3 regions of the Halomonas sp. 5021 genome follow, and region 1 is predicted to be linked to each of the others. Evidence: predicted binding sites of a transcription regulator. Region 1 holds the regulator's gene; each other region holds the start of a gene.
The links. The regulator LexA, encoded in region 1, represses DNA repair genes until DNA is damaged. The targets are predictions, from matches to a motif close to TACTGTNTANNTANACAGTA.
Positions count from the first base shown of each region.

Region 2: a site for LexA is predicted at 2,791-2,810, ahead of R3F64_RS17975 (LexA family protein). Genes of this name have one in related genera too.
Region 3: a site for LexA is predicted at 6,294-6,313, ahead of R3F64_RS17295 (PA0069 family radical SAM protein). Genes of this name have one in related genera too.

Region 1 covers NZ_JAXOVU010000006.1:186,479-196,755, reverse strand. Annotated here, with positions in the region: gene ppsA (phosphoenolpyruvate synthase) at 1-2,282, opposite strand, end outside; gene ppsR (posphoenolpyruvate synthetase regulatory kinase/phosphorylase PpsR) at 2,510-3,343, shown strand; gene R3F64_RS11995 (hypoxanthine-guanine phosphoribosyltransferase) at 3,355-3,933, opposite strand; gene nagZ (beta-N-acetylhexosaminidase) at 3,966-4,991, opposite strand; gene R3F64_RS11985 (L,D-transpeptidase) at 5,050-5,574, opposite strand; gene R3F64_RS11980 (TetR/AcrR family transcriptional regulator) at 5,552-6,229, opposite strand; gene lexA (transcriptional repressor LexA) at 6,532-7,197, shown strand; gene purU (formyltetrahydrofolate deformylase) at 7,194-8,048, opposite strand; gene R3F64_RS11965 (ribonuclease J) at 8,310-9,905, shown strand; gene moaE (molybdopterin synthase catalytic subunit MoaE) at 9,933-10,277, opposite strand, start outside.
Region 2 covers NZ_JAXOVU010000017.1:25,751-36,027, reverse strand. Annotated here, with positions in the region: gene oadA (sodium-extruding oxaloacetate decarboxylase subunit alpha) at 1-279, shown strand, start outside; gene R3F64_RS17985 (sodium ion-translocating decarboxylase subunit beta) at 289-1,608, shown strand; gene R3F64_RS17980 (IMPACT family protein) at 1,669-2,292, opposite strand; gene R3F64_RS17975 (LexA family protein) at 2,308-2,601, opposite strand; gene ccmA (cytochrome c biogenesis heme-transporting ATPase CcmA) at 2,935-3,555, shown strand; gene ccmB (heme exporter protein CcmB) at 3,566-4,297, shown strand; gene R3F64_RS17960 (heme ABC transporter permease) at 4,311-5,051, shown strand; gene ccmD (heme exporter protein CcmD) at 5,051-5,260, shown strand; gene ccmE (cytochrome c maturation protein CcmE) at 5,244-5,732, shown strand; gene R3F64_RS17945 (heme lyase CcmF/NrfE family subunit) at 5,779-7,758, shown strand; gene R3F64_RS17940 (DsbE family thiol:disulfide interchange protein) at 7,755-8,282, shown strand; gene R3F64_RS17935 (cytochrome c-type biogenesis protein) at 8,273-8,743, shown strand; gene ccmI (c-type cytochrome biogenesis protein CcmI) at 8,740-9,981, shown strand; gene smc (chromosome segregation protein SMC) at 10,000-10,277, shown strand, end outside.
Region 3 covers NZ_JAXOVU010000015.1:44,263-54,539, reverse strand. Annotated here, with positions in the region: gene R3F64_RS17330 (carboxylate/amino acid/amine transporter) at 1-579, shown strand, start outside; gene R3F64_RS17325 (NAD(+) kinase) at 693-1,601, shown strand; gene R3F64_RS17320 (metallophosphoesterase) at 1,604-2,620, shown strand; gene R3F64_RS17315 (rhomboid family intramembrane serine protease) at 2,869-3,714, shown strand; gene R3F64_RS17310 (YeaC family protein) at 3,729-4,013, shown strand; gene R3F64_RS17305 (DUF2797 domain-containing protein) at 4,039-4,839, shown strand; gene R3F64_RS17300 (winged helix-turn-helix domain-containing protein) at 4,846-5,151, opposite strand; gene R3F64_RS17295 (PA0069 family radical SAM protein) at 5,192-6,277, opposite strand; gene pgi (glucose-6-phosphate isomerase) at 6,522-8,189, opposite strand; gene R3F64_RS17285 (PTS fructose-like transporter subunit IIB) at 8,358-10,100, opposite strand; gene pfkB (1-phosphofructokinase) at 10,097-10,277, opposite strand, start outside.

The DNA of each region.
Region 1 (10,277 bases):
CACTTGGCAAAGTCAGGATGGTCGGACGGCCCCTGACCGCAGATGCCGACATACTTACCCTTAGCTCTACAGGCCTGAATCGCCATGGAAAGAAGTTTTTTGACGGCTTCGTTACGCTCGTCAAACAGATGCGCCACGATACCCGAGTCGCGATCAAGCCCAAGGGTGAGCTGTGTCAGGTCGTTGGAGCCAATCGAGAAACCATCGAAATGCTCGAGAAACTCGTCGGCCAGCAACGCATTGGCAGGCAGCTCACACATCATGATGACCTTGAGGCCGTGGTCGCCGCGCTTCAGCCCGTTGGTCGCCAGCAGCTCGACCACTTCCCGGGCTTCTTCCGTGGTGCGCACGAAGGGCACCATGATCTCGACGTTGTCGAGTCCCATATCTTCGCGGACACGCTTGAGCGCCCGGCATTCCAGCTCGAAACACGGACGGAACGCCTCCGAGACATAACGCGAGGCCCCCCGGAAGCCCAGCATGGGATTCTCTTCGCCGGGCTCGTAGAGCTTGCCGCCAATCAGGTTCTCGTACTCGTTTGATTTGAAATCCGAAAGCCGCACGATAACGCGCTGAGGATAATAAGCAGCGGCCAGTGTCGAAATGCCTTCAACGAGTTTATCGACGTAGAAGCTGACCGGGTCGGTATAACCGGCCGTGCGCATGTCGATCACCTGCTGAAGGTCGGACGGCAGGGTGTCGTACTCCAGCAATGCCTTGGGATGAACGCCAATCATGCGGTTGATAATGAACTCAAGCCGCGCGAGCCCTACCCCGGCATGGGGAAGGCTGGCAAACCCAAAGGCACGATCCGGGTTGCCCACGTTCATCATGATCTTGAAAGGAATCTCGGGCATGGTGTCAACGTTGGAGACCTTGCAGTCAAAATCCAGCAGGCCTTCATACACATGCCCGGTATCACCTTCAGCGCAGGAAACAGTAACATCACTGCCTTCATTCAATCGTGTGGTGGCATCGCCACAGCCAACGACAGCCGGGATGCCCAGTTCACGGGCAATGATCGCCGCGTGGCAGGTTCTGCCACCGCGATTGGTCACGATGGCTGAAGCACGCTTCATGATCGGCTCCCAGTCGGGATCGGTCATGTCGGTTACCAGCACATCGCCGTCATGGATCTTGTCCATGTCATCGGGCGTCATGACCACCTTGGCGGTACCGCGGCCGATGCGTTGGCCGATAGCGCGACCGGTGACCAGGGTGCGGCCTTTCTCGCGTAGCTGGAAACGCTCCAGCTTGCCGCCTTCCTGCTGCGATACAACGGTTTCCGGCCGCGCCTGCACAATATAGAGCTCACCATCGTCCCCATCCAGTGCCCATTCGATATCCATGGGCCGCTGGTAATGCTGTTCTATGGTCACCGCTTGACTCGCCAGCGCCATGACCTGCTTGTCGTTGAGGCAGAAACGACCACGGTCCTGCAGGGGCACATCAATGGTCTCGACCGACTTGCCGGCGCTGGCATCTTGGGTATAGACCATCTTGATCAGCTTGGACCCCAGGTTGCGGCGCAGCACAGCGGGTCGGCCCGCAGCCAGGGTCGGCTTATGAACATAGAACTCATCAGGATTCACCGCCCCCTGGACGACGGTTTCACCCAGCCCCCAGGAAGCTGTCACAAAGACCGCATCGCGGAAGCCCGACTCGGTATCCAGCGTGAACATGACACCCGACGCGCCCGTTTCCGAGCGCACCATTTTCTGCACACCCGCAGATAGCGCGACATTTTCATGCGCATAGCCGCGATGAACTCGGTAAGAGATGGCCCGGTCATTGAACAGCGAAGCGAAGACTTCATGGACCGCACGCTTGATATTGTCGAACCCTTCGATATTCAGAAAGGTTTCCTGCTGGCCGGCAAAGGAAGCATCGGGCAAGTCTTCCGCGGTGGCCGAGCTACGCACCGCGACCTTCAACGCTGGGTGACGCTGCTGCAGGCTTTCATAGGCACTACGTAATTCGCTTTCGAACGTCGGGGGTAGCGGCGTGTCGATCACCCACTGGCGTATCATTTTACCGGCTTCGGCCAATGCTTTGACATCATCAACATCCAGCCGCGCCAGCGTCTGGTTGATACGCTCGTTGAGGCCTTCGTGGGCAAGAAATTCTCGGTAGGCATGGGCCGTCGTGGCAAAGCCGCCGGGAACCGTGACCCCCGCTCCGGATAAATTAGAGATCATTTCGCCAAGCGAAGCGTTTTTACCACCCACGCGTTCGACGTCAGCCATACCCAGTTGATCGAACCATAGAATGTAATTGTTCACGCAACCCCCTCGCTCAATAGGCCAGCGATCATGACAACCGCCAGTGATGAATGCGGTCACCCTAGCACCGCCCCGGTGTATTCGCCATTGGTCTAATAGCGAAGGGCATGGAGGATTTTTACAACAGGCGGCATTTTTGAACATTTGTTGTAGTCGCGACTCAAGCACCGTTGTGCCAAGCGTCATCCCGGCACACAATATGCGCAACGTTCAGGAGAGCAAACACCATGCAGCGCACGGCTTTTTTTATTTCGGATGGGACAGGCATTACCGCAGAGAGTCTGGGGAGGAGCCTGCTGGCGCAGTTCAGCGATGTCGATATCAACATGCAAACCAAGCCCTATATCGACACCCTGGATAAAGCCGAGGCCCTGGCCGAAATTATTGACGCGACGGCGGTCCGTGACGGGCAACGACCGATCATTATCGACACCATCGTCGACCAGAAGATTCGCGATGTGATTCGCAAGGCCGCAGGCTTCAAGGTGGATATATTCTCCACCTTTCTGGAGCCACTCGAACAGGAGCTCGCCACGCACTCTTCCTACAGCGTTGGACGAACGCATTCGATTGGCAGCGACGATGTCTATATGGACCGCATCCACTCGGTGCACTTCGCACTGGATAATGACGACGGAGCACGCACTCATCAGTACGATAAAGCCGATATTATTCTGGTCGGGGTATCGCGCTGCGGCAAAACCCCCACGTCGCTCTATCTGGCCTTGCAGTTTGGCATTCGCGCCGCCAACTATCCGCTAACGGAAGACGACCTGGACGAAGACGGCATGCTGAAACTGCCGCCGGTGCTCGCTCAACACCGGCACAAGCTGTTTGGCCTGACAATCGACGCCAGGCGTCTGGCCGCCATCCGCAACGAACGCAGGCCCAATAGCCGCTATAGTTCGATGGATCAATGCATGCAGGAGATCGAGCAGGCAGAAGCGTTATACCGTCGCCTGCACATTCCTTTTATCGACGCCACGCGCTTTTCCGTGGAAGAGATATCCACCCGCATGATTGCTGAAACCGGGTTGGCGCGGCGCTTTTCACCCCGCTAAACCGCCTCAGATCACATGCCCTTGGGGGCAAAGATTCCCGGGGCATTGCGCCAATAGCCTTTGTAATCCATACCAAAGCCAAAGACATAACGATCGGCGACTTCCAGGCTGCAGTAGTCGGCTTTCAATCCGGGTACTGCCTTGCGATCGTGCCGTTTATCGACCAGCACCGCCGTGGTAATGCTGGCGGCTTGCGCTTCCTGGCAATAGTTCAGAATCGCAGATAGCGTCGTGCCTTCATCCAGAATGTCGTCGACGATAACGACATGCCGACCGGCCATGGGAATCTCCGGCGATACCCGCCAGAAAAGCTCTCCACCGCGGGTCTCGTTGCGGTAGCGTGTGGCATGCAGGTAGTCGACCTCAAGCGGAAAGCCCAACCGGGTCAACAGATGGCCCGTGGTGATCAAGCCGCCATTCATGACGCAATAGAAGACCGGTAGTTTATCGCCCAGATCCGCACTGATCTGCTCGGCCATACGGTCCAGCGCCTGCTCCACCTGCTGCTGGGAAATCAAGCAGTCCGCGTTGTCCATGAGCTCGCGCATGGTGTCGAGGGATGCGAGCGCTTCTTTGTCTAGCTTTGCCATTGAAGTTCCAGTCTACTTGGTAAAAACAATCGTTAACTGCTGCGTGAATCAGCGGCCATGGCCTCTAACTGGGCATGCGTGCGCCGCCAGCGGCTAAGCGCGGATAGCGCGTCCAAATCGGGACGTGCGCGTTTGTAGCGAAGCTTGCCGGGCCTGACAGACGCTGAAGTTGGAACGGCGGCAACGACCTCAAGCGCCGCCTCGCGGTCATTGCATACCAGCAACATGTCGCAGCCGGCAGCGAGAGCAGCCGCTGCGCGTTCGCGCGGCCCTCCTACCTTATGGGCGCCGGCCATGCTCAAATCGTCGGAAAAGATACAGCCTTTAAACCCCAGCGACTGACGCAGCATCCCCAGCCAACTGGGCGAAAAGCCGGCGGGTCGCTTGTCAAATGCCGAGTACACAATGTGGGCTGGCATGACACCATCAAGCTTCTTGGCCAGGGTGCTGAAAGGCACCAGATCGTGTTGCTTGAGCGTCTCAAAAGGCCGGTCATCGACGGGCAAGGCGAGATGCGAGTCTGCCGCTACGCCGCCATGACCGGGAAAATGCTTGCCGATCGCTGCCATACCGGCTTCATGCAGCCCGGCTACCAGCGCGCCACCCAGTTCACTGACTTGCGTGGCCTCCGAGCCAAAACTGCGGTCGCCGATGACGCTGGAGAGACCGCTATCGATATCCAGTACCGGAGCAAAGCTGATATCCAACCCGCAGGCGGCCATTTCCATGCCCAGGAGCCAACCGGTGTCCTGGGTAAGCCCCAGAGCCGCCGCACGATTCTTCTGGTAATACTCACCCAGCCGAGCCATTGGTGGCAGGCGCGTCAGTCCTTGCTTGATACGCTGAACGCGACCGCCTTCCTGATCCACTGCCAGCAACACGTTGGGGCGTAGCTTACGCACCTCGCTGCACAGGTCTCTGACCTGGTGGGCATCTTCCACATTGCGCGAAAACAAGATGACGCCACCCACCGAGGGCGATTTCAACAACTGCCTTTCTGCGGTGGTCAACGTTGTCCCTTCAAGGTCCAACATGACCGAGCCCAAAGGATGTGTCATAGCGGGGTGTCCAAAAAAGGCGCTAACTCTAGACGATGATTAGCGAGGAGTCCAACGATCAGCGGCTGTCGTGTAACCAGACAGGCGTTCCAGGTCCAGCATGCTCGAAAAGCCAAAGAAGATCTGCATTACGCAGCCGCACGCATCCATGAGAGGCTGGTTGACCCATGGGCTCATTCGGCGGCGTACCGTGCAGATAAATATAGCGTCGCTGGGAGTCGACCTGACCACCGCGGTTTATCCCCGGTTCCAGGCCACACAGCCATAGAATGCGCGTCAGAATCCAGTCTCGCTCGGGAAACGCCGCCGCCAGCTCGGCGTCAAATACTTCGCCCGTCCAGCGGCGGCCTTTAAAGACCGCGTTTTCCGGGGCATCAGTACCAATGGCGGCACGAATATAGTGCCAGCCAAGCGGCGTTTGACCACTGCCCTGCCGATTACCCATGCCCTGGCGCCCGGTAGAAATTTCACACTCATGGCGACACATATCGCCTTGCCAGACGCGCAAGCTCTGCGACTGGGCGGCGATTTCCAGCCATAGCCCCTCGCGGGGCGGCATTTCAATGAGCGACGGTGTCTGCATGGTGCTCAATGTCCTTCTCATCAGGTAATGGCGCGTTCATCGCCGCCACCACTACCGGCCGCAGTCGGCGAACCAGGTCGCGGACCGAGACATGCTGGTGGTAATCCTTTTCGGCAATATCGCGCAGCGCATCCAGTCCCGAAAGCGTAAAGATGACGGTACCCAGCATAAAGTGTAGCCGCCAGAAGCGCTCAGCGTCGGGCAGATCCGGTGTCGCACGGCGAACCAGTTCGGTGAAACGGCTGAACACATCACCGTATTGCTGCTGGATGTAGCGTCGTAAATGCCCCTGAGCCTGGCTGTACGCAAGCCCCAGCAAACGCATGAAGACTTTGAGACTATTGCGTTCGGCAGGCACCGTCAGCACGGTTGTGGCCATGGTTTCGAGGAGCACTTCAAGGGGGATGTCACGACCCTCGTAGCGCGCTTCGAGTTCGTCCAGAGCGCCATGAAAACGTTGGGAAAACGGATCCAGGTAGCGAGCAAACACCGCCTGGATGAGCGCCTTCTTGGATCCGAAGTGATAGTTCACCGCAGCAAGATTGACCCGAGCCTTGCTGGTGATGTTGCGTAAAGAGGTTTCGGCAAAGCCGCGCTCTGCAAAAAGCACTTCAGCAGTATCCAGAATGCGGGTCACCGTATCCGATTGAGCCATGCTGCTCTCCATAAGACGGGCCAAAAAGCGGGCCATAAAAAACGGATGTTTTAAACAAACCAGGATACTACGTTATCGTTTGTTACCTCTCAACGTATACCTGAACACCCAACCCTTATCCAACGCCGCTTTGCATCTTCATATACATCAATTTGTTAGCTGCCTTACCCCCATTATATACTGGACAGGAGAACATGCTGTATACTTAACCACATACTGTTAACTACATACTGACTGTTGACTACATACTGATAGGTAAACAGGAACGCAGTCTTGCTCACTTATTCAATCTGGAGGCTGGTATGTCGCGGCCATTAACTGTTCGTCAACAAAACGTGTTCGACTTTATTGTCAAGACCATGGCTGAGCTCGGCTATCCGCCCACCCGGGCTGAAATAGCCAAGGCACTGGGGTTCCGTTCACCCAATGCGGCAGAAGAACACTTACGCGCACTTGAGCGTAAAGGCGTCATTCGCATCATTCGCAATACGTCGCGCGGCATACGCCTGCCCAACCAGGAACACCAGGAAACGCCAGACGTGCTGCCAGCCTCAGGTGCAGACCCTGCCAACGGCCTGCCTATCATTGGCGAAGTCGCGGCGGGTAGCCCTATCCTGGCCGCTGAGCATATTGATCGCTACTGCCCGCTGCCCGCCGACTACTTCACGCCCAGAGCAGATTATCTGTTGCGCGTTCGCGGGCTGTCGATGCAGAACGTCGGCATCCTCGAAGGCGACCTTCTCGCCGTCCACCGCACCCAGCGCGTTCGGGATGGCCAGATTGTCGTCGCCCGGCTGGAAGACGAAGTCACCGTCAAGCGTTTCAAACGCGACGGGAATCACGTCACCCTGATCGCTGAAAACCCCGACTTCGACCCTATCCATATCGACCTACGCACCCAACCACTTGATATCGAAGGGGTTGGGGTCGGCGTTATTCGCGGTGGCAATGGCCAGGCGCTCGGCTAGCTGAACACGATGGTCTTGTTGCCATGCACCAGCACGCGGTCTTCCAGATGCCAGCGAAGACCGCGCGCGAGGACGGCTTTTTCAACATCGCGGCCAAAACGTACCAGATCGGTCGGCGTATGACAGTGGCTGACCCGGTGAATGTCCTGCTCGATGATGGGCCCTGCATCCAACTCCTGAGTCACGTAATGGCAGGTAGCCCCTATCAACTTGACGCCACGCTGGTAGGCTTGGTGATAGGGTTTGGCGCCAGCAAAAGACGGCAGAAAACTGTGGTGGATATTAATGACCTGCCCCGCATATCGTTCACACAACGCTGGCGGTAATATCTGCATGTAGCGAGCCAGCACGATACTGTCGGCCCGGGCATCATCAATATGCGCCTGCACCTGCTCAAAGGCCGCAGTCTTGTCTGCCGGATCCACCGGCACATGGTGATACGGTATTCCGTACCATTCCGTTAACGAACGCATGTCGTCATGGTTGGAAATCACACCCACGATATCGCAGTCCAGCTCACCCACCTGCCAGCGGTAAAGCAAATCGACAAGGCAATGGGATTCTCGCGAAACCATCAGGACAACCCGCTGCCGTTTCCGGGTATCGACCAGCGCCCAGTCCATGTCAAACCGCTCCGCCACCGGCTCGAAGGCTGAACGTAATGCCTCTGCCGACATACCCAGCGAATCCGCCAATATTTCGTAGCGCATGAAAAAACGCCCGGTTTCCAGATCGGAATGCTGGCTGGCCTCGGTAATCGACCCTCCCTGGTCCGCGATAAAACTCGATACCTTCGCGACGATCCCCACCTGGTCCGGGCAGGACACCACCAAACGATAAAAATGCGACATAGTCATTACTCTTCACGGTTTGCCGGGCGACGATGATCGGGCCGTCCGCTGGCATTAAACAAACGTCTAGTGTACCGAATGAAGCGCTCGCAATCACCGCCCTTAATGGCAGTGATTGTTAGCCGCCCGCCCCATCCCGTATAGTTAACCAATTACTTTCTAGGCTTTATTAATCTGATGCATCCACCGCGCGTTCATATTCGTCCCCGTCGTCGCCCTCCCTTACGCCTCTTGCCGTTAGGCGGCTGCGGGGAAATTGGCATGAACCTGACGCTGTATGGGTACGAAGATCACTGGATCGTCGTGGATTGCGGCATGATGATTCGCCAGGATCTACCCAATGCGCCACTGCAGGTGCCCAACCTGGAAACCCCCAAAGCCCTGGGCATTGCCCCGCAAGCGCTCTACATCACCCACGGCCATGAAGACCACATTGGGGCGGTCGCCTGGCTCTGGCCCCACTGGCAATGCCCCATTTATGCAACGCCGCTGGCGGCAGGCTTGTTGCGCCTGAAGTTTGCCGAACATCAGCTCTCAAGCGCCGCCATTCATGTGGTCGAGCCAGGTGAGGCATTGGAAAGCGGGCCTTTCACCCTGCGCTTCCTGGCGGTTCCACACTCGATACCCGAGAGCTGCTCGCTGATGGTCATGGCAGGCCGCTATCGTGTATTGCACAGTGGCGATTGGAAGCTCGACCCTGATCCAATTATCGGCGCGCCGATCGATCAGACGCAATTCAAGGCCTTAGCGCCGGTTGATTTGGTAGTGGGGGATTCCACGAATGCCCCTCTACCCGGCCACTCAGGCAGCGAAGGCGATGTCGCCAAAGCGCTGGTCGAGACGCTCGCCAACTGCGAAGGCCGGATCATTGTCTCCTGCTTTGCCAGTAATCTCGCCCGGGTGTTGGCGATTGGCCGTGCCGCCTACCAGTGCGGGCGGCGCGTCAGCCTGATGGGGCGCTCGATGGAGCGCATGGTGGGTGTCGCACGCGGCCTCGGCTATCTGGACGATTTTCCTGCCATCGTGCCCGCCCATGACCTGGGTTATTTGCCGCCCGATGAAGTCGTGGTCATTGCCACCGGCAGCCAAGGTGAGCCACGCGCCGCCCTGCAGCGACTTGCCCAGGGGCGTCATCCTCACGTGGATTTACAGCCTGGTGACAACGTGATTTTTTCCGCCAAGGCCATTCCGGGTAACGAGAGGCCCATCGGGCAGTTGAAAAAGCGCCTTCAGCAGTTGGGCGTCGAGCTATTCGATGAGTTCAGTCATCCGCAGCTTCACGCGACCGGACATCCGGCACAGGACGAAATCACCCGCTTTTATCAATGGCTGACGCCAAGCCACCTGTTGCCGGTTCATGGTGAAAGCCTTCATCAACAGGCCCACCAGCAGCTGGCCGCGTCCCTGGGTATTCAAGCCCCCTTGGCGCCGGTCAATGGCGACTTGATCCGCTTCGATCAGCATGGACTGCATCACGAGCAGCACTACCCGCAACCGCCATGCATCGTCAGCCAGAACAGCGTAGTACCCCACCCTGGACTGGAGAGCGAAAACAGCACCCTCCCACGACGCGGCAGCCTCTATCTTGCGTTACCGGTGACCGCCACTCAAACCGGGTGGGCGCGCGTCGGGCGCCTGATGCTGGACAATACAAGTGCCAATTCATTCGACGAAGACAGTTTCAGCGAATGGCTGGATGATCAGCTTGCCGAACTCCACGCCGACACGTTGGCGGATCTGCGCCTGGGCCTTCAGCCCCGCTTGATTGCCTGGCTGGCAGAACGGCTGCAGCATTTACCTGAAGTCCACCTGCAGATTATGGCCAGCGAGCTGCCAGCGACAGTGGCGGACGATTAGCCGACCCCAAAGCTGGCTCCCCGGAGACTACCAGCGGGCAGCATCCTCGATATCCGAGTGGCGTTCCTTGACCCAGTAGTCCCCGTGGCGACCATGTTCTTTCTTCCAGAACGGTGCCTGAGTCTTTAGCCAGTCCATGATGAAATCGCAGGCTTCGAAGGCTTCGCGACGATGGGCACTCGCTACCAGCACTCTGACGATCGCATCGCCGGGGCGCATGTGGCCGACACGGTGAATAATCGTAACGGCGCTTAGTGCCCAGCGTTCTCCCGCCTCTTCCGCAATACGCTGTAAGGTTGACTCGGTCATGCCTGGATAATGCTCCAGGGTCAATCCCGTGACATCGGGTGTTTCGTTAAAATCACGCACCAG
Region 2 (10,277 bases), on a different contig from region 1:
ATCAGCAACGTGCAAGAGCAGACAAGTGCATCTGCCACCGCTGCCAAGGAAGAAGCACCGGCCCCCAGCGGCGAGGCAATCACCGCCCCGCTCGCTGGCAACATCTTCAAGGTCAATGTTCGCCAGGGCGACACCGTCGAAGAAGGTGACGTGGTGATTATTCTCGAAGCGATGAAAATGGAAACCGAAGTGCGCGCCAGCAGTGCCGGGACCGTTTCGGCTGTTAGCGTCAGTGAAGGCGACAGCGTTGTCGTTGGCGATACGCTGATCGAACTTTAAGGACCTCGCATGGATAAATTACTGACCCTATGGCAAGGCTCCGGGCTTTATAACCTGGAGCTGGGCCAAGCCGTGATGGTGATGGTGGGCCTGTTACTGCTCTATCTCGCTATCTACAAGAAATTTGAGCCACTGCTGCTGGTGCCGATTGGTTTTGGTGGCATTCTCGCCAATATCCCGGAAGCCGGTTTGGCGCTGTCCGCTCTTGAACAAGCGATTGATGTGGGGCGCCCCGCCGTGCTGGAGCAGCTTGCTTCGGCGTTGGGGGGCAGCCTCGACACCCAGGCGAGTATCGAGAGCTGGCGCACGAGCCTTCAACAGATGATGGCCAATGGCGCAGCCGAACAGCTTGCCACCGCAAAAGCCGTGGCCAATGGCGCAGGCTATGGCGATGGTTTGCTGTACATGTTTTACACCGTGGCGATTACCTCAGGCATTGCACCGCTGATTATCTTCATGGGCGTTGGCGCCATGACCGACTTTGGGCCGCTGCTGGCCAATCCGAGAACGCTGTTTCTCGGCGCCGCCGCGCAGTTCGGGATCTTTGCCACCCTCTTCGGGGCCGTACTGCTGTCGTCGATGGGCTGGATGGATTTCTCGCTCAACCAGGCGGCTGCCATCGGCATTATCGGCGGTGCAGATGGTCCGACTTCGATCTACGTCTCGAGCATGCTGGCGCCTGAACTGCTGGGTGCGATTGCCGTGGCCGCGTATGCCTACATGGCGCTGGTACCGTTGATCCAGCCGCCGATCATGCGCCTTCTGACCTCCCAGAAAGAGCGCGAGATCACCATGACGCAGCTGCGCCCGGTGTCGAAGCTCGAGAAGATTGTGTTTCCGCTGCTGCTGTTGATCCTGGTGGCGTTGTTTCTGCCCGATGCGTCGCCGCTGCTGGGGATGTTCTGCTTTGGCAACCTGATGCGCGAATGCGGCGTGGTCGAGCGGTTAAGCGACACGGCGCAAAACTCCCTGATCAACATCGTGACGATCATGCTCGGGCTGGCAGTGGGCTCCAAGCTCATGGCCGACAGCTTCCTGGCGGTCGAAACGCTGGGCATCATGGCGCTGGGGATCGTCGCCTTCGGGATTGGCACCACGGCAGGCGTGCTGATGGCCAAATTGATGAACCTGGTGAGCAAAATGCCGATCAACCCATTGATTGGCGCGGCAGGCGTTTCGGCGGTGCCCATGGCCGCACGTGTGGCCAACAAGGTGGGACTCGAGTCCAACCCGCATAACTTCCTGCTGATGCACGCCATGGGGCCCAACGTGGCCGGGGTGATCGGCTCGGCGGTAGCCGCCGGGGTGATGATCAAGTACTTGGGTTAGGCTAAAGGGCCTCGCCCATAGCAAAACGGCCGCCCCCTTGAGGGGCGGCCGTTTTTTTGCTTAGTCGTTGATGACCTGCGCGGTAATGGACTGCTTCAGGCGGCTTTCCAATGGTGTTAAGTCAAGCTCGCAATCACTCGGCCAGCCGATGGTGAGCGCCACTCCCTTTCCGTCATACTCGGCGTTGACCACGGGAATGGCCTGTTCGTCGCACCACCCGCGGGCAACGGATTCGTCGGCGAAGGAAAAGCGCACCCGGTAGTGAATGCGTTGGATGATTTCCCGGGTACCAAGGGTGTCGAGTGTCTTGTTTACCGCTTGGGCATACGACCGGGCCAGCCCGCCGGTACCCAATTTGGTACCGCCAAAGTAGCGGATGACCACGCAGCCGATTTCGCCCAGCTGACTACCTTGCAGCGAGTGAAACATGGGCCGACCGGCGGTGCCGCCGGGCTCGCCGTCATCGGAAAAGCCAATCTGCTGTTGCTCGCCCGGGGCGCCGGCAATGTAGGCCAGGCAGTGGTGGCTCGCACTGGGGTGTGCCTGTTTGGCGGCCTTTGCCAATGCTTCCACGGCGTCAAGCTCAGGGGTATGGGCTATCCAGGCAATGAAACGGCTCTTCTCAACCTCGATCTCGTCAATATGCCAAGTGCCTGGCGGCAGTTGGGGGACGCGATAGCGCATGATTATCCCGGCAATTTAGTGTGTCACGGGATGATGCTCAATTCCCATGAACATGCCAAGTACCTGAATATCGCGATTATGCAAAAACACTTCGGGGTGCCGGGCATCATCCAGCCACAGGCGTACGCCCGCCCGGCTGATGGATAGCTGCTTGAGGGCGAGGCTTTGCTGATTGATTTCGGCGATAACCGTCTCGCCCTGACTGTCGTCCTGATAGCGCCGAATCACGATGACGTCGCCATCGAACAGGTTGCAATCGGCCATCCGGTTGCCGCGTACCTTCAGTGTATAGGTGTTACGGCGAGTCATTCGCGCTGCTGCCGACGGGATTGAATAGGGGGGTGGCGTCGGGCGAGTCGTCGGTATTGCGGCGTTCATCGACATGTTCATCGGCTTTCTCCAAATCAGCGCCCGGTCCCTAGGCAAGATCTATCGGTAGACACGATACGGTTGTTAGGTTTTTTACATGTTCTTTCATACAGTGTTTGTCCAGTATAAACCTGTTTTTGCATACAGTGCCAGAAATAATTATCCAGTGGTTTGGCAAACCGACCTATGCGAGCGTCGAAGACCGGCGCGACTAGCGGGGAAATGGCTTTGAGTGTAGAGTTCAAGACAGTATTTGATTGCGTGGGGTGGCATGTGTCGCTGAGTTTGCAAGGCCGTCAATTGGGTTGTGAGCGCGATGGCCGCTGGCTCTTTGAGGGGCTGGATATTGACGTCAATCGCGGCGATATATGGCATGTAGCCGGCCCCAATGGCAGTGGCAAGACCACGCTGTTAAAAGTGCTGGCGGGGCAATTCAATGACTATTGCGGGTCGCTCCACTGGCAGGGCAAGCCGCTTGGTCAGGGGCGTGAACATTTTGCCGCCAACATGCTTTATCTGGGGCATTCGCCGGGCGTGAGCGCGGGCCTGACGCCGCTGGAAAACCTGGCCTGGTACCAGGCGTTGCACGATGAATGTAGCGACGAGGTACAGCGCGAAGCCGCCCTTGCGACCATGGGGCTTGAAGGCTTTGAAGATGTTCCGGTGGGGCATTTATCAGCAGGCCAGCAACGCCGCGTGGCGCTGGCAAGGCTGAATCTCACTCCGCGTGTGCTATGGATACTGGATGAGCCCTTTACGGCCATCGATCAGGCGGGCGTCGAGGCGCTGGAGGCGCAGCTGGTCGCCCATGCCAGGGCTGGTGGGGCCGTGGTGATGACGACCCATCACGTACTCGAGATTGACCATCCACTGCGTCATGTTGCGTTGGGCTAAGGAGCCAGAGTTGCCGCCTTCAGAAACCACAGAGCGCGTTGCGGTCCTGGCCGAGCCGACATCCAGGCGCCTGGGCGTCGCCTTTGGCGCTACCCTGGTGCGTGATCTCAATCGCGTTCGCCGTCGGCGCGGTGACGTGCTGAACCCGTTGGTCTTCTATGCCTTGACGGTTAGCTTATTTCCCATCGGTATTTCACCCGAGGCAGAGCTGCTGGCTGTCATGGCGCCGGGGCTTTTATGGGTCACGGCGCTGCTCGCCACACTGTTGTCGCTGGATGGACTTTTTCGCAGTGATTTCGATGACGGCAGCCTGGAGCAGATGATGCTTTCCCCTCAGCCGCTTGCGGCGCTGAGTGTCGCCAAAGTGGCTGCCCATTGGCTAGTTACCGGTTTGCCGCTGGCGCTCATGGCGCCGCTGCTGGGTATCATGCTGGCACTGCCTTTCCAGAGTGTCGGCGTGCTGATGGCATCGTTAGCGCTGGGCAGCGCCAGCTTGAGCCTCATCGGCGGCATTGGCGCGGCATTAACCGTCGGTTTGCCCCGGGGTGGCGTGCTACTCTCGCTACTGGTACTGCCGCTGTATATTCCGGTGCTGATTTTTGGCACCGGGGCGGTTCAGGCGGCAATCCAGGGCGATACCGCATTGCCTCACCTGGCGATGCTTGGCGCCTTGCTGGCGGCAGCGCTGATATTTGCTCCCTGGGCCATCGCCGCGTCGCTGCGTATCAGTATTAACGGGTAGGGATGAGCACTGTATGTGGGGCTTGATACATAAGCTGGGGTCGCCAAAGTGGTTTTATTACCGGAGTGCAGCGCTGCAGCCCTGGTGCTGGGGCGTGGCCGCCGCGTTGCTGCTGGTCGGCAGCGTATGGGGGCTCGTCTTTGCCCCCGCCGACTACCAGCAGGGCAACAGCTTCCGCATCATTTATGTCCATGTGCCCGCCGCTTTTTTGGCCCAGTCGGTGTTTGTCGCCATGGCCGTTTCCGGGCTTGTTTTCATGGTCTGGAAAATCAAGATTGCCGATATGGCGGCGACTGCCATGGCCCCGTTGGGGGCGGCCATGACCTTTGTCGCGCTGTTTTCCGGCGCGGTGTGGGGCGTGCCAACCTGGGGAACATGGTGGATATGGGACGCCCGATTGACGTCCATGCTCATTCTTCTGTTTTTATATATAGGGGTGATAGCACTGCGCGGTGCCTTTAGTCGTCGGGATAGCGGTGCGCGGGCGGCATCGGTGCTGGCAATGGTTGGCGTGATCAATATTCCCATCATCAAATACTCGGTGGACTGGTGGTACACCTTGCACCAGCCCGCCTCATTTACCCTGACCTCCCGCCCCGCAATGCCGGTGGAAATGTGGCTGCCGCTGCTGATGATGGTGGTGGGCTTTTACGGCTTCTTTATCGCCCTTACGCTTACCCGTACGCGCAGCGAAATACTCCGTCGCGAAGCCAATACCCGATGGGTGAGAGCGTTGCTTGAGGAGGTTAACTGATGGTGGCCTCGTTGGCTGAATGGGTATCCATGGGTGAGCACGGTGTCTACGTGTGGTCTGCCTGGGGTATCACGGCCTTGTTTATGCTGGGCCTTACGCTCCATGCCCGGCTGGAACGTCGACAATTGCTCAAACATCTCAAGCGGGTAGCGCGCCGCCAAGCCTCACCCCCGCAGCAAAGAGGGCATGACGATGACCCCAAAGCGTAAGCGCAAGCTTTATGTGATTGTCACGCTGGTCAGCCTGGCAGCAGTGGCCGTGGGCCTGACCCTGTATGCGCTGCGGGCCAACATCAATCTGTTTTTTAGCCCCGTACAGATTGCCCAGGGCGAGGCCCCCGTGTCGCGTTCCATCCGTGCGGGGGGCATGGTGAAAGTCGGCTCGGTATCCCGCGATGCCGATAGTTTGAATGTCGAATTTACCGTTACCGATTACGTGGGTGATCTGCACGTTGATTACCAGGGTATCCTGCCCGACCTGTTTCGTGAGGGGCAGGGCGTGGTCGTGGTGGGGGAGCTGCAGGAGGATGGCCGTTTTCGTGCCGATGACGTCTTAGCCCGGCACGATGAGAACTATATGCCGCCCGAGGTCGCACAGGCCCTGGAAGAGGCCGGTTACTCGCCCGCCGATTTTCAGGCCAGGGCCGCCGAGGTGAGGCAGCCGCGCGAGGACGATACGTGATGCCCCGCTACCTCGCCATCGTTCGTCGTGTTCAGCCGGAGTCCCCATGCTGACCCGAATATTGCCCGAAATAGGTCATTTCGCCTTGATCGTTGCCCTACTGATGGCGGTTGTGCAGTCAATACTGCCATTGGCCGGGGCCGCAACGCGGCGTCCCTTGTGGATGGCCTACGGGCAGCCCATGGCCACCGGCCAGTTCCTGTTTGTGCTGCTGGCCTACGTTTGCTTGACGGCCAGTTACGCGATGGACGACTTCAGCGTGGTGAATGTCGCCAATAACTCCAATTCACTGTTGCCCTGGTATTACAAGCTCAGCGCCGTATGGGGCAACCATGAAGGCTCGGTGCTGCTGTGGAGCCTGATGCTGGCGGGCTGGGGATGCGTTGCCGGCTGGTGGTCGCGGCGCCTGCCCCGCGACATGCTTGCCCGTGTGCTCGGTGTCCTGGGGCTGATCAGCGCCGGTTTTCTGTTGTTTATCCTGTTGACCTCCAATCCCTTCGAGCGGCATCTGCCTGACATCCCCGCCGATGGCGCAGACCTTAACCCCTTGCTGCAGGATATCGGGCTGATCATTCACCCACCCATGCTGTATATGGGCTATGTCGGGTTTTCGGTGGTGTTCGCCTTTGCCATTGCCGCCTTGTTGGGAGGGCGGCTGGATGCCGCCTGGACCCGCTGGGCAAGGCCCTGGACCAACGCCGCCTGGGCGTTTCTGACGGTCGGGATTGCGCTGGGTAGCTGGTGGGCCTATTACGAACTGGGCTGGGGCGGCTGGTGGTTCTGGGACCCGGTGGAAAACGCCTCGCTGCTGCCATGGCTCACCGGTACGGCCCTGATTCACTCGCTGGCGGTCACCGAAAAACGCGGCTCCTTCAAGAGCTGGACGGTCTTGCTGGCGATTGCCACCTTTTCGCTTTCGCTGATGGGCACCTTCCTGGTCCGCTCCGGCGTGCTGACCTCGGTACACGCCTTTGCCAACGACCCATCAAGGGGACTGTTTATCCTGGTGCTGCTGGCTATCACCGTCACGCTTTCCCTGGTCGTGTTTGCGCTGCGAGCACCGCGCGTCAGCCATACGGTGGGTTTTAACTGGTTGTCCCGGGATGCCCTGCTGCTGATCAATAACGGGTTGCTGGTGACCGCGACGATGACGGTGCTGCTGGGCACCCTGTACCCGTTGATCCTGGATTCGCTGGGGCTGGGTAAGATCAGCGTGGGGCCGCCTTATTTCAATGCACTGTTTGTACCGCTGACCGTGATCGCCTGCCTGTTCATGGGCCTGGGGCCGATGGCGCACTGGAAATCGACGTCGCCTGGCAAACTGGTGCGCAGGTTGTGGCTGGCCGGGTTGGTCGCGCTGGGTCTGGGGGCACTGGTGCCGCTGGTGTATCGCGGCGAATGGAACCTCTGGGTGACCTTGGGGTTGTCAACGGCGCTGTGGATAGGGCTGTCATTGAGCCGTGACCTGTTCGACAAAGTGCGTCATCGGCACTCGATATGGAAAGGGCTGCGCAGCCTGTCGTTAGCTTATTGGGGAATGGTGCTGGGCCATCTGGGGGTGGCGGTGACGATTGTCGGTGCCACGGTGGTCAGCCATTATGCGGTGGAGCGCAACGTGCGCATGTCGCCGAATACCAGCGTCGAGGTGGCAGGCTATCACTTTACCATGACCGAGCTTTTTGACCGGCGCGGTGCCAACTTTCTGGCCGATACCGCTGTTATTGAGGTACAGCGCGGTGACAGTCGCCGCCGTTTCGAGATGCAGCCAGAAAAGCGGCTGTATCTGGCGACGGGCATGCCCATGACCCAGGTGGCGCTTAGCCCGGGCCTCTTTCGTGATCTTTACGTGGCCATGGGCGAAGAGCTGGACGACGGCAGTTGGGCGATGCGTATCCAGTACAAACCCTTTGTGCGCTGGCTATGGCTCGGCGGTTTGCTGATGGCGCTGGGCGGTGTGCTGGCGGTGTTCGACAAGCGCTATCGTAAGACGCGCCCGGCAAGATTGGTCCAGGAGGGGCAGGCATGAAACGACGCTGGCTTTTGTTTCTGTTACCCGTTGCGTTTTTAGGTCTCGCGCTGTTTTTCTTTGAGCGCTTGTCCCAGGACCCCGCCGATCGTGACTCGGCGCTGATGGCCCGCGACTTCCCCGCCTTTGAGGCCACGACGCTGGAAGATGAGCAGCAGCGAGTCGATCAATCGTTGCTCCAAGGCCAACTGACACTGGTCAATGTGTGGGGAGAGTGGTGTGCCGCCTGTCGCCAGGAAATGCCCCAGTTGCTTGACCTGGCTGATCGGGGCATCCGACTGGTGGGGGTTAACTACCGGGATACCCGTGAGAATGGCCTGGCGTTTCTGGACGAGTTTGGTGATCCTTTTGCGGCCAACATTTTTGATCCTGAAGGTGAACTCGGCTTTGAGCTTGGCGTCATTGGCGCGCCGGAAACCTTTGTGGTCGATGCGCAAGGTGTCATTCGCTATCACCATAAAGGCTATGTATCTCCCGAGGATGTTCGCAACCGTCTTCTGCCGGAGGTGGAGAAATGGCGCTGATTCGCGGCTTAGGCCTGGTGGTGCTGATGCTATGCGCGCTACCGGCGTGGTCGGCCGGTATCGAGCTGCGCGACTTTGACGACCCGGTAACGGAGCAGCGCTATCGCGACCTAACGGCTTCGATGCGCTGCCCACTGTGTGAAAACCAGGCAATCGATGATTCCGATGCGCCTATTTCGGCGGACATGCGGGAACGGGTGTATCAGTTGCTTGACGAGGGCAAATCGGATACGGAAATCATCCAGCACATGGTGCAGCGGTTTGGCGACTACATTCTCTATAACCCGCGTTTGGAACAGCGTACCTACTTGCTGTGGGGCTTGCCGGTCGGGCTGCTGGTAGTGGTAGGCGTTGTGGTGGCATGGATCGTCAGGTCTCGTCGCCACGCCTCGGCGAAGGCCCTTAGCCCTGACGAACAGGCGCGACTGGATGCCCTTATCGAGCGTAAGGAGTCGTCGTGACCCTGCTCTGGACCGCTCTTGCCTGCGTATTGCTGCCCGCGCTCTGGCTGTTGGTGTTGCCGTTGCGCACGGCGCGCCGGTGGCGCGACGAGCAAATGGCCTTTGAGCAGCATGACAGCGCCGCTGAACAAAATGTCGCCATCTTTCGGCGGCGTCTCGCGGCGCTTGAAAACGCCCACGCCGACGGCAAAGTCGACGCAGCGCAATTGGCGGAAGAACGTCTTGAACTGGAACGCAGTCTGCTGGACGATACCGCCACCTTGCAGTGTCGGCCGCTCAAGCCTTATGTATCGGGGCGTTGGATCGTGCCACTGGCGATGCTCGCGCTTGGGGCGGGCAGCGTGGTGTGGTACCAGCAGCAGGGCGCTGAAGACGATCTTGTGCTGTGGGCCATTGGCCAGGAGGTTCGCGAACATCCGGAGGGCTCGCGGGAGATGTATATCGAACGGCTTGAAGCCCAGACGTCCCGGCAGCCGACCAACCCCAACCTGTGGAGCACACTTTTCCCGCTTTATCGGGAAACCGGCCAAGCGGATAACGCCGTGACAGCGCTTGAGCGCTTGATCGCCCTCGAAGGGCGCTTGCCATCGCTGTTAGCCCAGCTCGCGCAGCTGCGCTTTTTCATGGCCGGGCGAGAACTCACCGACGAGGTGCAGGGGCTTGTGGACGAAGTGCTGGCGGAAGATCCCCGTCAGCCCACTGCCTTGGGTATACTCGGCATTCACGCCTTCGACGCTGGCGATTATGCGCAGGCAATCGACCGCTGGCGGCGCGCCGTGGCCAATGTTGAGAATCCCGATATCGCCGCGTCGCTGCGCGAGGGAATTCAGGTGGCGCAATCGCGCCTGGGAGAAGAAGGCCGTCAAGTTGCGCAGGCAGACGGCCCGGGGGTGCGGGTCAGCGTGTCGCTCGATCCCGATCTGGCAAGTCAGGTTGACGGTGATGATAAAGTCTTTATCGTTGCGCGCGATGTAGACGGCGAACAGCCGCCACTGGCGGTGGTTCAGGGCCTGGTGTCAGAACTGCCAATGACCGTCGTGCTGGACGACCGCGCGGCCATGACGGCTGACGCGCAGATATCGCAAGCGCGTGAGGTTCGTCTGATGGTGCGTGTTTCGCCAAGCGGCCAGGCTACTCCTCAGGCGGGGGATTTATGGGGCTCTGTCGACCGGGTCGACGTTGGCCCGATTAACGCACGAGAGACTACCAGGGTGACCATTGATCGTGTTTTTGAATAATCTCAACGTGAACTCTCCATGCGTTTAACGTCAATACGTCTCGTCGGTTTCAAATCCTTTGTCGACCCGGTCACGGTGCCTTTCGACGGAAATATGACGGCTGTCGTCGGGCCCAATGGTTGCGGTAAATCAAATATTATCGACGCCGTGCGCTGGGTGATGGGCGAGTCTTCCGCCAAGACGTTGCGCGGTGAGTCCATGGCCGACGTCATCTTCAACGGCTCGACGGGCCGTAAACCGGTGGGGCAGGCCTCCATTGAACTGAAGTTCGATAACCGGGATGGCGCCATGGGTGG
Region 3 (10,277 bases), on a different contig from region 1:
ATCGCATTGCTGGATGATCTGCTGTTTGGTCGCTTCACGCCGATCTACCTGTTAAGTGCTGCCCTGGCCGTGATTGGCGCGGCGGTTATTCGCTACGATGGGGTGGATAGTGGTTTTTGGGCAGGCTTTTTAGTCGTCCAGGGAGCCAATCTGTGCTTTGCCATTGGCCAGGTCGGCTACCGGCGTTTAGCGGCTGACTTGCCCGCTGACTTGCCTTGGCACAATGTGTTTGGCTGGTTTTTTATCGGCGCCATGGTGATTGCGCTGCCGGTCTTTCTAGTGTTCGGTAATAGCGCCGCCTTGCCAACAACCAGCGTGCAGTGGGGCGTGCTGGCCTGGCTTGGACTGGTCGCGTCGGGCGTCGGTTATTTTGCCTGGAACCAGGGTGCCACGCGGGTAGATGCAGGCACGCTTGCGGTCATGAACAACGCGCTGGTACCCGCAGGGCTGGCCGTCAACCTGTTGATCTGGAACCGTGAAGCCGATGTGGCTCGGCTGTTGCTCGGCGCGGGGATCATGGCAGCGTCGCTGTGGCTGAATCACTGGTGGCTGCAGCGCAAGCAGGCACACCCTGCCTAGGGCCTGTTGACGTTTCACTCACGTAAGTCCATTTGCCCGCACTGCCTGCTCTGGCCATAATGGCTTGATCTTACTTGTGTCGACTCACGACCCATCATGTTCAGGAAGCTGCTGTGCCATCGAATACGCCAAAGGAGTCAGGGCGGCCATTTAGTACCATCGGGCTAATTGGCCGCCTGGGCAGCGATAAAGTCGTCGACTCGCTGCAGCGCTTAGTTAACTACCTGGTTGAGCATCGCTACCGTGTGCTGGTCGAGGACCGCACGGCCACGGTAATCCCGCACCATGGTCAGCCCGAGGCCAGTCGTCGTGCGCTGGGGGAAATGTGTGACCTGGTGATCGTGGTCGGCGGCGATGGAAGCTTGCTTGGCGCGGCCCGCACCCTGTGCCATAGCGGTACGCTGATTCTAGGCGTTAACCGCGGGCGGCTGGGGTTTTTGACCGATATCTCCCCGGATGAACTGGAAACCCGCGTTAGCGAAGTGCTGGCCGGCGAGTTCGAGCGCGAAGAACGCTTTCTGCTGGATATGGCGTTATATCGCAACGGTGTGATGGTGGGGTCGGGGGAAGCGCTCAACGAAGTCGTTGTCCATCCTGGCAAAGCGGTGCGCATGATCGAGTTCGAACTTTTCATCGATGGCCAGTTCGTATACAGCCAGCGTAGCGATGGGTTGATTATCGCTACGCCGACAGGCTCTACTGCCTATGCGTTATCCGGGGGTGGGCCGATCATGCACCCCAAGCTGGATGTGATTACCCTGGTGCCGATGTTTCCGCATACGCTTTCAAGCCGCCCCATTGTGATTGATGCGGCCAGCGAGATTCGCCTGCACATCGGTGAGACCAACCAGTCCTATCCCCACGTCAGCTGCGATGGGCAAACCCGCTCGGTTGCCAAACCGGATGATGTTGTAGTCATTACGCGTAAGCCAGAGCGAGTCCAACTGGTGCATCCCATTGGGCATAATTTTTACGAGGTGCTGCGCAGCAAACTTGGCTGGAGCAACCGGTTGGGAGACTGAAGATGGTTCATCAAGTCGCCGCCAAGCCGGTGTTTGAAGGCTATGATCTGATTGGGGACGTGCACGGCTGCGGAGCAACACTTGCAGCGCTGCTCGAAAAGCTTGGCTATCGCCAGCGCAATGGCGTCTATCGCCACCCGCGGCGTCGGGTGATATTTCTTGGTGATCTTATCGACCGGGGGCCACGTATCCGTCTTGCCGTGACGATAGCCCGGCGTATGGTCGAGTCCGGCGAGGCCCAGATTGTCATGGGCAACCATGAATATAACGCCCTGGCGTATACTCACCCGGCACCGCCGGGTAGCCAGCAGCGCTGGTTACGCGAGCACACACCGCGTCACAACCGGATTATTCAAGACACGCTGGAACAATACCGCGACCACACCAATGAATGGGAAGATACGCTGGCGTGGTTTAAAACGCTGCCGCTGTTTCTCGAACAGGATGGCTTTCGGGTGGTACACGCCTGCTGGGATCATCAGCTGATAGAGCAGTTCAAACAGGATTACCCCGATGGTTGCATGGACGACGATTTTCTTGTCGCCTCGACCGATCCGACGACCCAGGCATTCCGCATCCTGGATCGCCTGACGCGGGGCAGCCATCTATCGCTTCCTGATAATGTCGCTATTCACTCGGGAGATGGGTTTACACGGCGCAGCTTCCGAACCCATTTCTGGGCGGCATCGCCACAGTACTGGGGCGATGTTGCCTTCCAGCCCGATAATTTACCCGGCGATCTAGAACAGCGGCCGCTTACCCAAAATGAGCGTAAGACGCTGAGTTATTACGGTCCCGACGAACCGCCTTTGTTTATTGGCCATTACTGGTGTGAAGGCATACCTGCGTTACCCACCGCGAACATTGCCTGTCTGGATTACAGTGCGGTGAAGTATGGCCGTCTGGTTGCCTATCGTTGGAATGGCGAACAAAACTTGAATGCTGACCAGTTTGTCTGGATTCGTGTCGCCAGAGAAGAGCAACGTGTTTTAAACACCTTGCAGGACGACGATGATTGAGCTGAATTGTTGTTGTTACATTAATTTACATAAATTTTGCAAAACATATGAACTAACGCTGCCGCCGCTCGTCAGATTAGGTGTTCCCTTGAATGATCCCTTGCTATTTACCCGGCGGCCCCCTCCGCCGGTTTTTTTTGGTGAAAATAATAACCACTGTATTGCCACGTCCAGGCGTGATCTATCCAATGGGTTGCCAAGCTTAGCGTTTGTATGAAAAGCCTATGTCGTTATCATAAAGGAAGCCTATGCACCCCGTAATGCGTTTACCCCCTGACGTCGACACCCAGGCGCTTCGCAAAGCGCTCTGGCGTTATCGTATTGGGCACCGGATTACCGCTGAAGGCGATGCCCAGGTGCTCTGGGTCGCCGACCCGGGTCAGCGTGAAGCGCTTCTCGCGCTGGTGGCCCGCTGGCAGCAGGGTGAACCTCTTGAGTTAGCGGAGCAGGTCTCAAAGGTGGATTCCCCGGCGCTATTCTCAACGCTTAAACGGTTGCCGGTTACCGTGGCCATGGTGGTGGCGAGTCTGGTGATCTTCGCGCTGATAGGTGTGTTTGGTGATCTGTTGATTGTGGCCCTCACCATTGTGCCGATTGGCATCGTGGGTGGTGAGCTAACCTACGGGTCGCTGACGGAGACGCTGGCCAGCGGCCAGGTATGGCGCCTACTGTCGCCAGCGTTTCTGCATTTTGGCTGGATGCACCTGATCTTCAACCTGATGTGGGTATGGTATTTCGGTCGGCAGGTTGAAGCGTTACAGGGCGGAAGGACGCTGCTCCTGCTGCTGGTCGTCGCAGGGGTGTTGGCGAATCTGGCCCAGTACGCGACGGGTACAGTGTTATTCGGCGGTATGTCGGGCGTCGTTTATGCCTTGCTGGGGCACGTATGGCTGATGTCTAGACGGGTTCCGGGAAGCGGTTTTTTTGTGCCGCAGATGCTCGTCGTGTTCATGCTGGGCTGGATGGTGTTTACCATGACCGACATGGCCGGGCTGGTAGGCTTTGGCAATGTTGCCAATGAGGCCCATCTTGGCGGATTGATCGTCGGCCTGATAACGGGCTGGTATTATAGCGCGCGGCGTTTACGGTCTTAACTGAGGAGTTTGGCATGAGCGACATGACCTTCGACAAAATGATCAACCAGATGACCCCGGCGATTTACGAGAGCCTCAAGCAGGCCGTATCGCTGCGCAAGTGGCCGGATGGACGCTACCTCACGGCTGAGCAGACCGAGTTGTGTCTGGAAGCCGTGATGCGCTATGAAGCGGAAAACAACGTGCCCGAAGCGAACCGTGTCGGGTATCTGGAACAGCGCACCTGTGGTGCTGGCGCCACCGGGCAGGGCGTTTCACCGGAAATGGCCGGTCTTGCCAAGGATGCGTCGCGTGACTGATGGGGTACAGGGGTGCTTGCGTAAAATGGCGGTGGAACCGGGCCCGACCCAGGCTCAACCTGTCAGCTACCAGCTGCGCGCGGGTGAACACCGCATTGACTTGAACGAGCGGTTGGGGTTGCCTTTACAGCTGCGTTGGAGTGGTGCTATCGCCTGCACCCACTGCGGTCGTGCAACCAAGAAAAGCTTTGCCCAGGGTTACTGCTACCCCTGCTTCAAGCGTCTGGCCCAATGTGATACCTGCATCATGAAGCCGGAAACGTGCCATTATTTTCAAGGCACCTGTCGCGACCCTGAATGGGGAGAGCAGCATTGCTTTCAGCCGCATATCGTTTACCTGGCCAACTCGTCGGGTTTGAAAGTGGGAATTACCCGTAAAACGCAAATGCCCACCCGTTGGCTGGACCAGGGGGCGATACAGGCCTTGCCGATTCTGGAAGTCGATACCCGCCAGCAATCAGGCTTTGTGGAGATGCTGTTCAAGGAACATGTCGGTGATCGCACCAACTGGCGGGCCATGCTCAAAGGCGATGTGGCGGAGCTTGATCTGAAAGCCGAACGCGATCGCCTGATGGCCGCAACCGCCAGCGGCCTTGGGCAACTTAGAAGCGAGTATGGGGCGGATGCCATTCGCGAACTGGATGGCCAATACCATGCCTTTCACTATCCGGTGGAGACCTTCCCACGCAAGATTATGTCGCACAACTTTGACAAACAGCCGGAGGTCAGCGGTATCTTGCAGGGGATTAAAGGCCAGTACTTGATGCTGGATACCGGCGTGATCAATCTGCGTAAGTTTACCGGTTATGAGGTTAGCGTCGCTTAATACTGCTTAGGCGTCACCGTAGCCCAGTGCCTCTTGCAGGTATTGGGCGTGACTTGCCACCCAGCGTGGGTCAATCGCCCCCCAATCACGTATCTGATAGCGGCCGATGTTATGCCGCTCTCCCTTATCCTTTTCGAACACACAGTCGATATCCAACTCAGCAAGCGAAGTAATGGTATCTTGCGCGGTGCGCCTTGGCATGCCGGTCGCCTCAATCAAGGCCGGGACGCTGGCAGCGCCTTGGTCAATCAGGTACGCCACGTACAGGCGACGGTAAAAGCTCGATTTGGTTTTGCTTAATGGCGCGGGCATGGCGCATCCTTTATGGGGTTCGACAGTAACGCTGCCCAGTCTAATAGAATAAATCCCCTTGCGCGCGCGGCGGGCGAAAATCGCGGGTATTCAATCCCTGCTCGGTGCGGGACTGCAACTTCCACTGGCGGCTGGCACGATTAAACCGCTGGCTGATCATTTCGGCAAACACCCCTTCACCGCGGAAACGCTTGCCAAAGCGGGCGTCATAATCCTTCCCACCACGGCACTGTCGAATCAAGCTCATCACTTTGGCAGCCCGCTCGGGGTAGTGGGCTTCCAGCCACGCCTCGAACAACGGCGCCACTTCATGGGGCAGGCGCAATAGCATCCAGGTAGCGGTGCGCGCCCCCGCTCGGCTGGCGGCTTCAAGAATCCGCTCAATTTCATGGTCGGTCAGCCCAGGGATAATCGGCGAAACCAGCGTGCCCACAGGAATCCCCGCCGTATTCAGCTCGCGGATGATTTTCAGACGGGCTTGAGGCGACGCCGTGCGCGGCTCCAGGGTGCGTTTCAGGTTGGCATCCAGACTGGTAAGGCTGACAAAAACCCGCACCAAACGGTGTTCGGCCATTTCCGAAAGCAACTCCAAGTCTCTCAGTATCAGGCTGCTTTTAGTCACAATGGTGACCGGATGGCGACATTCCAATAACAACTCAAGCAAGCGACGGGTGGTTTGGTGTTTCGCCTCCAGTGGCTGGTAGCAGTCGGTATTGCCGGAAAGGTTAATCGGACGGCATACGTAATTAGGGTGGCACAGCTCGTCGGTTAACCGCTCCACTAAACCGCTGCGGGCAATCAGCCTGGTTTCAAAATCCAGCCCTGGCGATAAATCCCAATACGCATGGGAAGGGCGGGCATAGCAGTAAACGCAGCCATGCTCGCAGCCACGGTATGGATTCAGCGAGCGATCAAACGGCAAATCCGGCGAGGTGTTCCACGACAGCGCGCTTTTGCTCACTTCCTCGCGCACCTCGGTTACGATACTTGTGGATGTTTCCTCCCGCCACCAGCCATCGTCTTCCGCAACGCTTTGGGTGGGTGCAAAGCGGTTATGCGGGTCGTACGTCGCTCCACGTCCTTTGCGCACCGAGGAGCTGCCATCAGCGTAATGAAAAGCCGTCATTTGCCACCCCGTTTATATATGGCTATATATACAGTATATGATGTTTTGTCCAGTGTGCAAGAATGAGTAAAGAGCCATGTTTGGTTGCTTCACCCTATTCCCAGCCAACCAGGGAAACAGGCTAGGTCAGGCGGTGGGGTAAGTCGGGATATCGAAAAATGGTTGTATGGACGGTAAATGCAAAACGCCTTGGCTCTCTAAAGCCAAGGCGTTTCGCGTTATCCAGTACGTGACTCGCTAGCGCTTAGCGTTTTTTCCGTGTGGTTTTTTTAGCGTCGTTGGCTTTTTCGGCGCTGTCTTCACTTCCCCCATTGCCGGGAAAATGGCCGCGCAATAGCTCCAGCAGTCCCTGGGTCGAGGCATCGAAGTCGGCGGCGTTGGTGTCGATGCGTTCGCTGATTTCACCGGCGATGCGCTTGCCCAGCTGCACGCCCCACTGGTCGAAAGAGTTGATGTTCCAGATAACGCCTTGCACGAACACCTTATGCTCGTAGAGCGCGATCAGGGCACCCAGGTTTTTCGGAGTCAGCTCGTCCAGCAGCAGGGTGCTTGATGGGCGGTTGCCGGGGCAGCTGTAGGGATCGTGCTGGCTGAGCTCCTTGCTGTCTCCCTGGCTGCCTTCCATAAAGGCGTTGGCCTGGGCGAGCATGTTGGTCAGCAGCGCGAAGTGGTGGTCTTCGACACCCGGCTCGGGCTTGAGTGAGGCGATAAAGTCGATGGGCACGTAGCGCGTGCCCTGGTGCAGCAACTGGAAGAAAGCGTGCTGACCGTTGGAGCCGGTCTGGCCCCAGACAATCGGGCCGGTCTTGTAATTCACCGGATGGCCGAAGATGTCCACTGACTTGCCGTTGGACTCCATATCCAACTGCTGGAGAAACGACGGCAGCTGGTGCAGGGCCTGGTCGTAAGGCACGATGGCTTGGGTTTCCGCACCAATGAAATTGATGTACCAGATACCGATCAGCGCCATCAGCACGGGCATGTTCTCGGAGAAGGGCGCTTCAATGAAGTGGTTATCCATCTCGTGAGCGCCTTCCAGCAGCTCGATGAAGCCCTCAAAGCCAATCGAGAGCGCAATCGGCAGGCCAATTGATGACCACATGGAGTAACGCCCGCCGACCCAGGCCCAGAACTCGAACACATTCTCTTCACGAATGCCGAATTCCATCGCTGCCTTGCGGTTGGTGGAGGCAGCGATAAAGTGCGCGCCCACATCGGCGTCTTCGCCAGCATTCTCCAGGAACCAGCGCCGCGCGGTCTTGGCGTTGAGCAGGGTTTCCTGGGTAGAGAAGGTCTTGGTCGAGACGATGAACAGCGTGGTGGCTGGGTCGAGACGCGACAGCACCTTCTGAATATGGGTGCCGTCTACGTTGGAAACAAAGTGGAAGTGCAACTCTGGGTGGCGGTACTTCAATAGCGCACGGACGGCCATGTTGGGGCCCAGGTCCGACCCGCCAATGCCAATGTTGACCACGTCCTTGATGCGCTTGCCGCTATAGCCTTTCCACTCGCCGCTGCGCACCGCCTCGGAAAACTGCTTGATCTGCTCGCGGGTACGGGTGATTTCGGGCATCACGTCCTTGCCGTCGACAAATACCGGATCATCGCCGAGGTGGCGAAGCGCGGTGTGGAGAACCGGACGGTCTTCGGTGACGTTGATGATATCGCCCGAAAACATCTGGGCTCGGCGCTGGACGAGGGCGGAGTGGTCGGCCAGTTCGATCAGTTTGGCCTTGACCTCGTCGGATACGTGGTGCTTCGAGTAGTCAAGGAAAAGACCGCCCACCCGCAGGCTCATTTTTTCAAAGCGCTGCGGGTCATTGGTGAAATAGTCACGAATGCGATCGTTAGCGGTTTTGTCGCGCAGGCGTTCGAGCGCCTGCCACGTCACACTGCGGGTCAGCTGAAACATAGCGGTGTCCGTTGTTGTAGGTCGGCGAGTTGCCTTGATGTTATGTGTGTAAAAATACTACATAAAACGCGTGCTGTGGCAAACCATCGTGAACAAAAGCATGTTGTACGGTAATAAAACCAATAGCGAGCCCAATAAAAAGGCGGGCCTTGGCCCGCCTGGCATTGTTTAGCTGGCAATGGCCACTTGAGTAGCGCCCCGTTTGATCATGGCATAGCTCAGACCGGTAATCAGCGAGCCGACCACAATCGCGCTCAGGTAGAGCAGCACGGGGGTAATGGCATTGGGGATCAGCAGGACAAAAATGCCGCCGTGGGGGGCCATCAGTTTAGCGCCTACCAGCATGGAAAGTGCGCCGGTAACGGCACCGCCCAGCATGCAAGCAGGGATTACCCGCAGCGGATCTTTGGCGGCAAACGGAATCGCCCCTTCGCTGATAAAGCACATGCCGAGTACAAACGATGCCTTGCCTGCCTCGCGCTCGGGCGCGGAAAATTTATTGCGTGCCACCAGACTGGCAATGCCCATGCCGATGGCAGGTACCATGCCAGCGGCCATGATCGCCGCCATGGGACCATAGGTTTCCGAGGCCAGAAGTCCGACGCCAAAGGTATATGCGGCTTTGTTGACCGGGCCACCCAGGTCGAAACACATCATGGCGCCCAGCAGAATGCCCAGCAGCACGGCGTTGGTGGAGCCCATGTTTTCAAGGAAGCTGGTCAGCGCGGTAAGAATGCCCGCCACCGGCTCGCCGACGATATAGATCATTACCAGGCCAGTCACCAGGCTGGCGATGAGTGGAATAATCAGGATCGGCTTCAGCGATTCGATGCTCGAAGGCAGTTTAACGTAGCGGGTAACCGCCAGGGCGACGTAACCGGCCAAGAAACCGGCCAGAATACCGCCGATAAAGCCGGAGCCTATATCGGCTGCCAGCATGCCGCCAATCATGCCCGGCGCGATACCGGGGCGGTCGGCAATCGAGTAGGCAATATAACCGGCGAGTACCGGAATCATCAGCGCGAAGGCGGTGCCGCCGCCGATTTTCATCAGCGCGGCGGCCAGTGAGCCTTCTTCCTCGGCGGCGTTGATACCGAACACAAACGACAGTGCGATCAGCAAGCCACCCGCGACCACCATCGGCAGCATGAACGACACACCGGTCAGCAGGTGCTTGTAAACCCCTTTCTCTTTGACGCTTTTGCCTTCACTGCTGGCACTGGGCTGGTTGCCGTCTTCAATGCTGGCGTGAGCGAGGGCAGCTTCCAATGTGGGGCGCGGTTTTTTCAAGGCACTGCCGGTGGAAGTGCGGTAAATGCGCTTGCCCGCAAAGCGGGCAGGGTCAACGTCGATGTCGCAGGCCAGCACGACCACATCAGCATCAGCGATCTCTTTATCCGTCAGCTGATCTTGTGCGCCTACCGAGCCTTGGGTTTCCACGCGGATAGCGTGGCCCATGGCTTTGCCGGCTTCTGCGAGTGCCTCGGCCGCCATGAAGGTGTGCGCAACGCCCGTCGGGCAGGCCGTCACGGCGACAATATTCTGTCCTTCAGTGGCGCTTGGCGCCGCAGAACGGGCTGCGGGTGCATCGGTGGGTGCCTGATAAAGCGGCGCATCGCGTTTCGCCGTGGTCAGAAAGCCACTCGGGTCAGGGAGCGCGTCGGCAATCGGCGCTTGATAAAGCCGCTTACCTTCAAAGCGCTCGGGCGCGGGCACATGATCTGCCGCGACGACGATCAGGTCGGCATTGGCAATCTGCTCGGCGGTGGCCGCCTGAAGCGGCGCCAGCTCACCGTGCATTTCCACATGAACGTGCCAGCCCTGGCGTTTTGCAGCCTGCTCCAGCCGCTTGGCGGCGAGGAAGGTGGTCGCCATGCCGCTTGGGCAGGCGGTAATCAGAATAATATTCATAGCGTGGCTCCCTCGGTGATGGTGTCGTCAAGACGCCGTACCCGGGTCTGTTGTTGGAGTGAGTCGAAGTCGTCGGCCTGGGGGTTACCCACGCCCACATGGCGGACCGCATCGGCAGATAATGCCGTGGCGAAACGAAGGGTTGTTTCGGGATCGTGGCCGCTGAGCAGGCCGTGG